2 regions of the Pseudarthrobacter sp. MOO13 genome follow, and region 2 is predicted to be linked to the other one. Evidence: riboswitches for the same ligand, from Rfam matches in the RefSeq annotation. Region 2 holds a riboswitch; the other holds the start of a gene.
The links. A riboswitch is a leader RNA that binds a small molecule or an ion and turns the genes downstream of it on or off. The one in region 2 is predicted to bind S-adenosylmethionine.

Region 1 (5,358 bases), 930 kb from region 2:
GCATGGCCGCCTCCGGATCGTCGACTCCCCGGGCGGCAAGATAGCCCAGGACTTGTGATGCGTACGTTTTGTAGACGAGGCTGAAGGCAGCAGGCCCGGGGACGGCGTGGTCCGGGGCCGCATCTGTCTGTGCATCGGTCACTGACGTGGAGCTTTCAATCAAAAGGGCGTCGGCAAGGGAAGCGTCTCACGGGAATCCGGAACGCTGGTCCTACTTTACCCTTCAGTAACCTTCCCGACCGGTGAGCGCCACGGAACTCCGTCCGCGTGCGGCCTTGCCAAGAGATCAAAAGAGCCGGCCTGGAACGTGATGGGGGACAGGTTCCAGACCGGCACTTCACAGGGGTAATCGCTGCGGACCCCCGAAGGGTTACGCCCTTGTGAAAGTTTTTTTGATTTTATTCATCCCGTCCTCAACGGGTAGCTGCGCTGGCCCAACGCGGCGCGGCCTGCCTGCGCGTTGTTTTCGCCAATGCATAGGCGTGCAGCCTCACCGGCAGCCGCCGGTCATCACACGCCGGTACGACGACGGGCAGGTCGCCAGGAGCTGCGACGCCGGCGGCAGCGGGTACAGCGGCGGGACGGGAGACTGCCCCGGCGGGGCTGAGATCGGTGACCAGGCCCGTCCCCGCACATTCACGAACGGCCGCGATACCGGCAGCTACCGCCGCCTTGTCCTCGAATCCTTGCGAGACGGCCATGACCGACCCATCGGGCCCCAGCAGCCGGAACCTGTAGAGCAGCTCCGGATCAAGAAAGACTTCAATGTTTCCTGCCACGGCATGTCCTTCCGGTCTGGTGTTTTCGACCGGCGACGGCTCTTCGCTGGGTGCATCCCTGCACCGCCAAACGCATAGTGGGACCGTCCGCTGATCAGTTCAAATGGTGTTAACGAGTCTGGCCGCCGCGGCTGCAGGGGTACAAGACCAACTGCGTTAAGCCTGTGTAAATTACTGCCCACGCCCCCAAACGCCGGCGGCGGCCCACCCGCAATGGGTGGCCCGCCGCCGTCGTCTACCGTGTTCCGGAGGGACGTGTCAGTCGTTGATGAGGTCGTTCACCACGATGGTCTGGTCCCGGTCCGGGCCAACGCCAATAGCGGAGAACCGGGTGCCGGACAGCTTCTCCAGCGCCAGCACGTAGTTCCTGGCGTTTTCCGGGAGGTCCGCGAGGGTGCGGGCGCCGGTGATGTCCTCGGTCCAGCCCTCGAAGTATTCGAAGATGGGCTTGGCGTGGTGGAACTCGGTCTGCGTCATGGGCATCTCATCGTGGCGGACGCCGTCCACGTCGTAGGCCACGCACACAGGGATCTGCTCGATGCCGGTGAGCACGTCCAGCTTGGTGACGAAGTAGTCCGTGAAGCCGTTCACGCGGGAGGCGTGGCGGGCCAGGACGGCGTCGTACCAGCCGCAGCGGCGCGGGCGGCCGGTATTGACGCCGAACTCACCGCCGGTCTTCTGCAGGTACATCCCCATCTCGTCAAAGAGCTCGGTGGGGAACGGTCCGGCCCCAACGCGGGTGGTGTAGGCCTTGATGATGCCGATCGAGCGGGAGATCCGGGTAGGGCCGATGCCCGAGCCCACGGACGCGCCGCCGGCGGTGGGGTTTGAGGAGGTCACGAATGGGTAGGTGCCGTGGTCGACGTCGAGGAACGTGGCCTGGCCGCCCTCCATCAGGACCACCTTGCCCTCGTCCAGGGCGGTGTTAAGGACCAGGGTGCTGTCGATGACCAGCGGGCGGAGGCGGTCGGCAAAGGACAGGAAGTAATCAACGATCTCGTCCACCACAACGCTGCGGCGGTTGTAGACCTTGACCAGGAGCTCGTTCTTCTGGCGCAGCGAGCCTTCCACCTTCTGGCGGAGGATGGATTCGTCGAAGACGTCCTGGACACGGATGCCCAGCCTGGCCACCTTGTCCATGTAGGCGGGGCCAATGCCGCGGCCGGTGGTTCCGATGGCGCGGCTGCCGAGGAAACGTTCGGTCACCTTGTCCAGCACCTGGTGGTAGGGGGCCACCAGGTGGGCGTTGGCGGACACGCGGAGCCGCGAGGTATCGGCGCCGCGGGCCTGGAGTCCGTCGATCTCCTGGAAAAGGGCTTCGAGGTTCACCACGCAGCCATTGCCGATGATGGGCACCGCGTTGGGGCTGAGAATGCCTGCGGGCAGCAGTTTGAGTTCGTACTTTTCACCGCCTACGACGACGGTGTGCCCGGCGTTGTTCCCGCCGTTGGGCTTGACGACGTAGTCAACACGGCCGCCCAGAAGGTCGGTGGCCTTGCCTTTTCCTTCGTCGCCCCACTGGGCTCCTACGATCACAATTGCTGGCATGGGATCCTCCCCCATTCGTTCGGGCTGCCCGGGTCCGGCCGCGGGGAGCGGACCTGCGCAGCGCCGTTCATGAGAATGCCCCGAACAGACCGGCCGTCGCCGGACCGCGGGGCGGCTCAGCGATGCAAGAGTTCCGGGGCTCTTACCACCCAAGTTTAGCGGATCAGGCACTTTGTCCACTCGATGGGCCCGCCGCGGCCCCGCAAGGGACTGCGGCGGGCCTGGTCCCTTACTCGTCCTCGGCTTCCCCGGCCGGCCGGGACGTCTGTTCGGCGAGAGTGTCCCAGAAGGAGGTGTCGGCGTCGGCAATGGAACCGTCCGCGATCGCCGCGGCGGTGGAGGTCAGGGTGGTGACCGTCTGCTTGATCAGGTAGCCGTTGCTCCGCTGCCCCAGCGCGTAGCCGTCCAGGTAATGGTCGGACATGCCGCGCATCTCGAAAAGCAGGGTGGCAATTCCGTATTCCACGGAGATGCCGTTGCGGCTGATGGTCTCCGCACTGCCGCCCTGGTACTTGCCCAGGTGGCCCCAGCCGGTGGAGTCCACGTTGTTGAAGACCACGGCGCCGAGCCGCTTGGATTTCTCGACGACGGCGGGATCGGCGTTCGGGGTGGTGGGGTACAGGATTGACCCGGACACCAGCTTGCCGTCGCGTTCAGCGCGGGTGCCCTGGTGGTGCAGGTCGATCATGTAATCGACGCGGTACTTGCGCATCACGTTGCTGTGCAGGGCCTGGGTCTCCGGCTGGACCTTGGCCACGTGGTCCCGGTTCAGGTCCACGCCCTCCGCGTTGTAACGCGTCAGGTGGCGGTCGCCTTTGGCGAGGTAGTCGTCCAAGGAAAAATTCACGTCCCCCATGGCGCCATCGGCATTGAGCATGGGCACGATCAGGATATTGACGCCGTCCAGGATGCCGGACGACTTGCCGGTGCCCAAGTGCTTGATGAACTCCATGGCGCCCTCGGTGGTGAGCTGTTCGTTGCCATGCTGCTGGGTCAGGTAGAGGATGGTGGGTTTGGCCGGGTCAGAGATGTATTTGACCAGGTGGATATCGCGGCCCTTGACCGTCTGGCCGATCACTTCCAGCTCCATGGCCGGTTGCTTGGCGTCCTGGTCCTTAAGGAAGGAGACCATCTGACTGTACGTAGCCAGCTTGCTTGTGGTGATCTGGCCGTTGCCGCCGTAGTTGGGGCCTTCGCCAACTGCGTGGGCCATCGGGGCGGACCCGGCGAAGACGGCCAGCGCCAGCGCGCCGGATACGGCAAGGGTCCTCAAAGATTTCGTCACAGTGCGTTACCTCTTTCGAGTGCATCGGGTGCGTTCAGCCGCCATGTTCCCCATCACGGCCCGTGACAGACAGCCAACCAAGCTTGACGAAAGCTGTCAATAGACTGGACAAAACCTGGGAACGGGTTGGGCTCTTGCCGGGGAGCGCCACCGCCCAACACTGATCCGCCGTATTCTGAACCGCATTTGCCCACGGGCGGTTCATGGATTTAGGTAATAGTGGACCATCCGGAGCGGCTGAGAGACCTGGCTCAATGACGCCGCAGCAACCACGGTCCGGCAGGAAAGCTGCCGGCCGAAGGTGCTACTGCCAGGACCGATGGAAGGAAGATTCCAGCATGCCCCTCAACACCGACCATATTCGCGCCACCCACGCCGGGTCCCTGCCTCGCACCGATGAACTCATCGCAGCCAACACCGCAAAGGAATCCGACGGGATCACCCCGGCGTTCCTGGAGCTCCTGGAAGACTCCGTTGTGGGCGTGGTCCAGCGCCAGAAGGACCTGGGCATCGATATCCCCAACGACGGCGAGTACGGGCATACGATGTCCAACTCCGTGGACTACGGGGCCTGGTGGAACTACTCCTTCGCCCGGCTCGGCGGCCTGGAGCCGACCACCGTGGACCGGTGGGCTGAAGCCGAAGTCCGGCGGTCGTCCCCCGGAAACGTTGTCCTGACGTCCTTCCCCGACCGGCGGGACCGGCAGGCGTTCAATGAGGCGTACAGCGATCCCTCCTCCGGGATCTTGGCGCACCGGAAGAGCGTGTCCCAACCCAAGATCGCCGGGCCCCTGACATATACCGGCCATGACCTGGTGGCCTCGGACATCAAGAACCTGAAGACCGGGCTCGCCGCGGCAGGCCTCAGCGAAGGATTCGTGGCGTCCCTCTCCCCCGGTTCCTGCGCCCGCGTCGCCAATGAGTACTACAAGAACGATGAGGAGCTCGTCTACGCCTGCGCCGATGCGATGCGCGAGGAATACAAAGCCATCATCGACGCCGGCCTGACGGTCCAGCTCGACGATCCGTCCCTGGCCGAGAGCTGGGACCAGATCAACCCGGAGCCGTCCCTGGAGGACTACCTGAAGTTCATCCAGCTGCGCGTCGAGGCCACCAACTGGGCCTTGCGGGACCTTCCGCAGGAACAGGTCCGGCTGCACGTTTGCTGGGGCTCCTGGCATGGTCCGCACACTACGGACATCCCATTCGCCGACATCATCGGCTCAGTGCTGCAGGTCAACGCGGGCGCGTACTCCTTCGAGGCGGCCAATGTCCGCCACGAGCACGAATGGCGTGTCTGGGAGGACACCACCCTTCCTGAGGGCAAAGTCATCATCCCCGGCGTCGTCTCCCACGCCACCAATGTGGTGGAGCACCCGGACCTGGTGGCGGACCGGATTGTCCGCTTCGCCAAGCTGGTGGGACGCGAGAACGTCATCGCGTCCACCGACTGCGGCCTGGGCGGCCGGGTGCATCCGCAGATCGCATTCGCCAAGCTGGAGGCTCTTGGCGAGGGCGCCCGCCGCGCCACCGGGCGCCTCTGGTAGTTATCCGCCCCTTCCGGGAATGACCGCCGGTCCACTGCGCCATGAATGAGGTGCGCTGGACCGGCGTTTCGTTTCTCCGGGCTTGGTAAACTGGCAAAGGCCGACCCGGAATCGGCCCACCCCAACTAACCACCGTTGATGAGCTGCGCCACCGTGCGCCCATTTTCGGCGGTGGACGCAACATCAATCCCCGCAGGAG
Region 2 (5,358 bases):
CCTGGCGAAAGCCGGCGAGGTGGCGGTACCCACCACCTGGTCCCACCAGGCCGTCTTTATATCCGCCTCCGGCGGTCCGCCCGCGGCAGGGCTGTAGAACGCCGACGTCTGGAGCAGTAGCGGCTTCCTGCGGACCTCCGCGTAGGCACTGTAGAAGTTCTCGCTGCCCGCGCCGGTCAGCATCTCCTGGAGTTCACCGGCACGCGGCACGGTGTTAACGGCAGCGGCGCCGGCAGTGTCGTCATGGTAGGCAGTCAGGCCCACCCAGTCCACGGCGTCGTCCCCCGGATAGTAGGGGGCGTAGGCGGCGTCGGAGCCGTTCCAGGCGCCGTCGCCGTTGGTGTCCAGGAGGGCGAAGCCGTCACTTCCAGGCTGCGGGGCATTCCTGCTCCGGTCAAAGGGGTAGTCCTTGCCCAGGTACGGCGCCCAGACCATGGCGGCCCGGCCGCCGTCGTCCTTTTTGACCGCTGCCGCGACCGCCTTGAAGGCCTCCCGGTAGGCGGCCGGCTGCTGCCCCCAGGCCACCCAGCTCGAGTTCATGTCCGGCGCAAACCGGATCAACAGCCGGCCCTTGAACCCGGAGGCCAGGTCGCGGACCTTGCCGGCGAAGGCTTCCGCTTCGGAGGCGCCGATCTGGTCCAGCGGCACCGTGGGCTTCACGGTGAGCATGGCGTGGGCGCCCTTGGCCGAGGCCTGCTGCAGGAACCCCTCGATGTTGTTCCGGTCCGAGTCGCGGAACGGCAGGCCGATGTCGTGGCCAAACACGGCCGGGCTCGCACCCAGCCGGTCGGAGAATCCGGCGGCGGTATCCTCGCCCCATTCAAGGACGGCACCCAGCCACGGCTTGCCTTGGTCCGGTTCCGCGGAGGCCGCCTGCGCAGCACCGGCGGGCGCCAGCAGCGCCAGGAGCACGACGACGGCGGCGGCCAGGAACGCCCCGGGGGAACGGTGACGGGCACGACGACGGCCGGCCTGGTGGTGCGATGTTGCTGCTCGCATGCTGGCAAGACCCCCCGGTACTCCCACTGTGACGGCAGGGCGGCGCCCCCGGTAGAAACTTTATCGGCCCGGCCGCCCTGCCGCGTTCCCGTGACGCGGTGGTCGCGGGCTCTCAATTACAGAACATGACGACGGCGGCCGTGCGGCTTGGCGGCGCAGGTGTTACGTTTTTGGGGAGTAATGAGTACCGGTGTTAAGCCCTGACTGGCCGGTCGGCAACCCTCCTCTCGCGGCGGGGTGCCTCAGGTGAATACTTGGCATATCGACCGATTCGAGCTGCAAGCGTGAAAGAAGGAGATCCGTCGTGTCTGACGCACCCGCCCCTGACGAAAAATTGTCCTACCGCCTGATTACGGGCCCGGACGACCGCTCCTTCTGTGAGCGGATCTCGGCTGCGCTTGCGGACGGTTACGTCCTGCACGGCAGCCCGGCGGCCACTTTCAACGGCAGCAGCGTCATCGTGGCCCAGGCCGTTGTCCTCCCGGCCGCCATCGCGTCGGCTGACGCCGCGGTGGCCACGGCCGTTGACGACCTGGAAGGCGAGTTCGACGGCGAGGGCCACGCATGAGCTACGCGGGAGACCTGACGCCGCAGGAAGCGTGGGCCAAGCTGGAGCAGGGCGCCATCCTGGTGGACGTCCGCACCGAGGGCGAATGGGCCCACATTGGCATTCCGGATACCAAGGCAACGGACAACGATCCGCTCTTCATCCAGTGGACCTTCCCCGGCGGCATCCCCAACCCCGATTTCGTGAAGGACCTCAAGGAGCAGGCGCCTGAGGACCCGGGCGCTGAGCTCGTGTTCCTTTGCCGTTCGGGCCAGCGATCCATCGCCGCGGCCGTGGCGGCCACCCAGGCCGGCTTCACTTCCTACAACGTCCTGGAGGGCTTCGAGGGGGAACCTGACCGCTACGGCGAACGGACCGTCAACGGCTGGAAGAACCGCGGCCTGCCCACCAACCTCGGAAAGAACTAAGTGACTTTCAATCAAGATGCCCCCGGCTGGAGCCCCGACACCCAGGCTGTCCGCGGCGGGCTGGACCGCACCAACTTCCAGGAAACCTCAGAGGCCGTCTTCCTGAATTCCGGGTTCGTCTACGAATCCGCGGCCGCGGCCGAACGCGCCTTCACCGGCGAGGACGAGCGCTTTGTGTACTCGCGCTACGGCAACCCGTCCGTGGCCACCTTCCAGGAACGGCTCAGGCTGCTGGAAGGCACCGAGGCCTGCTTCGCGACGGCGTCGGGCATGTCCGCGGTGTTCACGGCCCTGGGCGCGCTGCTTGCAGCCGGTGACCGCGTGGTGGCCGCCCGCTCACTGTTCGGGTCATGCTTCGTGATCCTGAACGAGATCCTGCCGCGGTGGGGAGTGGAAACGGTCTTCGTCGATGGCCCGGACCTGGACCAGTGGCGCGAGGCCCTGTCCAAGCCCACCACCGCCGTCTTCTTCGAATCCCCGTCCAACCCGATGCAGGAAATCGTGGACATCGCCGCGGTGAGCGAACTGGCCCATGCCGCCGGCGCCACGGTAGTTGCGGACAATGTCTTCGCCACTCCCCTGCTGCAGCGCTGCGGGGACCTGGGCGCGGACGTCATCGTGTACTCCGGCACCAAGCACATCGACGGGCAGGGCCGGGTCCTGGGCGGTGCCATCCTGGGCACCAAGGAGTTCATCGACGGCCCGGTAAAGCAGCTGATGCGCCACACAGGTCCTGCGCTTTCGTCGTTCAACGCCTGGGTCCTGACCAAGGGCCTGGAAACCATGAGCCTGCGCGTCCGGCACTCCTCGGCCACCGCCCTGCGGCTCGCTGAGTGGCTCGAGGAGCAGCCTGCCGTGAGCTGGGTGAAGTACCCGCTGCTGACATCGCACCCGCAGTATGAGCTGGCGGCGAAGCAGATGAGTGCCGGCGGCACGGTCCTCACTCTTGAGCTGGCGCCCTCGGGCGGGCGCTCCGGCAAGGAGGCGGCCTTCGCCCTGTTGGACGGGCTGCGGATCATCGACATCTCCAACAACCTGGGCGATTCGAAGTCCCTGATCACCCACCCCGCCACCACCACGCACCGCGCCATGGGGCCGGAGGGGCGGGCCGCCATTGGCTTGAGCGACGGCGTGGTCCGGCTGTCCGTGGGGCTCGAGGACGCGGACGACCTCATCCGCGACCTGGAACAGGCGCTGAAACAGATCTAAGGCGTCAGGCCTGGCGGACCCGCAGCAGTTCCGGGGTGTCTTCCACGCCGGAAAGATCTAGGGCGCCGCGCATGGTGGCGTCTACGGCGTGCCGGACCACTGCACCGAAGCCCATATCTTCGGGAGGCGGTCCGGCCAGCGCCCTGTCGCGGGCCCGGCGCTGTTCGGCGGCCCCTGTCCCGCGGGCGATGATGTGCTCCACGCCCTGCCGGGCCATGGCCAGTTCGCCCTGTTCCTGGAGGACAGGCGCCAGGTAATCCACCAGGGAACGGGCTACGTCCGCGGCGGGGGCCGGGCGGAAGTTCCCAAAGTCCAGGAGCTCGCCGCCGAGTCCCGAACTGCTGGCCTGCCAGGAGGCCATCCGCAGCAGGACAGTGGGCACGGGCGCCGGGTCCACCCCCTCGCGCCATTCCCTGCCGGCTGATTCCACCAGGGCGCGGACCAGCACGGCGATCAAGGCTGCATCCTCGGCGCGGAGGCAGACATCCGCCACCCGCACCTCAACCGTCGGGTGGTTCCGGGAGAGCCGCGCGTCGAAATACAGCATCCCTTCATCGAGCATCACGCCGGTGTCCAGCAGCCGGGTGACCACCCTCCGGTAGGCGGGGTACGTCCCGTAGATCGCGGCCGGGCCGGACGTCGGCCACCGGTTCCAGGCCTGGGTACGGTAGCTTTCGAACCCGGTGGGGACGCCGTTCCAGTACGGCGAGTTGGCGCTCAACGCCGTCAGCACCGCCAGCTTGTCGCGGATCCGGTCCAGGACCGCCACGCCCTCTTCCGGCGATTCGATGTAGGTGTGCACGTGGAAACCGCAGGTCAGCTGTTCCTGCGCCGTGAGGCCAAAGCGCTCCAGCATCCTGGCGTAGCGAGGGTCCGGCGTGGTGTGGCTGGCGGATGCCAGCGGAGACGTGGCCAGCGCAGCCACCCTGGCTCCGTTTTTGGCCGCCGCCTGATTGGCCATGGCGCGGCCGGCCCTGATCTGCTCGAGCAGGGCCCCGGACTCCAGGCAGGGCTTTGTCTGCGTCTCGATCTGCTCAAGCTTCAGCTCGGCACTGAGGCCCATCTCGTCGTCGTGATCCGCCTGCTTCCCGGAGTGGTGGAGGTCCGGGTCCACCGGGAGATCGTCCGCAGCGACACGGTGTCCGGCGAGGAGGGCGTCCGCCAGGGCAAGCGGCTCCCCGGACTCCGGATCAACAATCAGGAGTTCTTCCTCGACGCCGAAAGTACGCATACGAACATTCTGCGTCAGGGCCAGGAAATTCCGGGCGCAGCTGCTGATCATGACGAAGCATGAACGCCTAGTCCTGGAAGTACTCCACCTTGGCGCCGATGGTGTTGAGGCGTTCCGCCAGGTCCTCGTAGCCGCGTTCGATCACGTAGATGTTGCGCAGCTCGGAGACGCCCCGTGCGGCGAGCATGGCCAGCAGCAGGCATGCAGCGGGGCGGAGCGCCGGCGGGCAGCCCACCTCCGCGGCACGCCACTTGGTGGGTCCGTTGACGTAGATCCGGTGCGGGTCCAGCAGCTGCACCTGCGCACCTAGCCGGTTCAGCTCCGTCAGGTAGATGGCACGGTTTTCGTACACCCAGTCGTGGATCATGGTCTGCCCGTGGGCGTTCGCGGCGATCACGGCAAAGAAAGGCAGGTTGTCGATGTTCAGCCCGGGGAACGGCATGGGGTGGATCTTGTCCTCGGGCGCGCGCAGCTCCGACGGCTTGGTGGTCACGTCCACCAGCCGGGTGCGCCCGTTGCGGGCCATGTATTCGCCGGAGATTTCGAGCTTCTGCCCCATCTGGCCCAGGGTGGCCAACTCGATTTCCATGAATTCGATGGGTACCCGGCGGACCGTGACCTCGGAATTGGTGACGATGCCGGCCGTAATCAGGCTCATGGCCTCAATCGGGTCCTCGGACGGGAAATACTCGATCTCGGCGTCGATCACGGGCCGGCCGGTGATCCGGAGCGTGGTGGTTCCCACGCCCTCGATAGCCACCCCGAGCATCTGCAGGTAGAAGCAGAGGTCCTGCACCATGTAGTTGGGGCTGGCGTTGCGGATCACGGTTGTTCCCGGCCGGTGGGCCGCCGCCATGATCGCATTCTCGGTAACGGTGTCCCCCCGTTCGGTGAGGACGAAGGAACGGTCCCTGGTGTCCGCGGGAGGCGCCTGGACCGTGTAG

Region 1: another riboswitch for S-adenosylmethionine. It lies ahead of AC4EEO_RS16225 (cobalamin-independent methionine synthase II family protein); the one in region 2 lies ahead of AC4EEO_RS00435 (DUF1737 domain-containing protein).

What each region holds. Positions count from the first base shown of each region.
Region 1 covers NZ_CM177848.1:3,561,701-3,567,058, forward strand. Annotated here, with positions in the region: gene AC4EEO_RS16205 (RNA polymerase sigma factor) at 1-142, opposite strand, end outside; gene AC4EEO_RS16210 (DUF1508 domain-containing protein) at 414-779, opposite strand; gene AC4EEO_RS16215 (adenylosuccinate synthase) at 1,038-2,327, opposite strand; gene AC4EEO_RS16220 (M14 family zinc carboxypeptidase) at 2,557-3,612, opposite strand; SAM riboswitch class I at 3,834-3,938, shown strand; gene AC4EEO_RS16225 (cobalamin-independent methionine synthase II family protein) at 3,951-5,159, shown strand.
Region 2 covers NZ_CM177848.1:104,778-110,135, reverse strand. Annotated here, with positions in the region: gene opgC (OpgC domain-containing protein) at 1-999, opposite strand, end outside; SAM riboswitch class IV at 1,176-1,290, shown strand; gene AC4EEO_RS00435 (DUF1737 domain-containing protein) at 1,304-1,567, shown strand; gene AC4EEO_RS00430 (rhodanese-like domain-containing protein) at 1,564-1,974, shown strand; gene AC4EEO_RS00425 (O-succinylhomoserine sulfhydrylase) at 1,975-3,183, shown strand; gene AC4EEO_RS00420 (glutamate--cysteine ligase 2) at 3,188-4,414, opposite strand; gene AC4EEO_RS00415 (UDP-N-acetylglucosamine 1-carboxyvinyltransferase) at 4,482-5,358, opposite strand, start outside.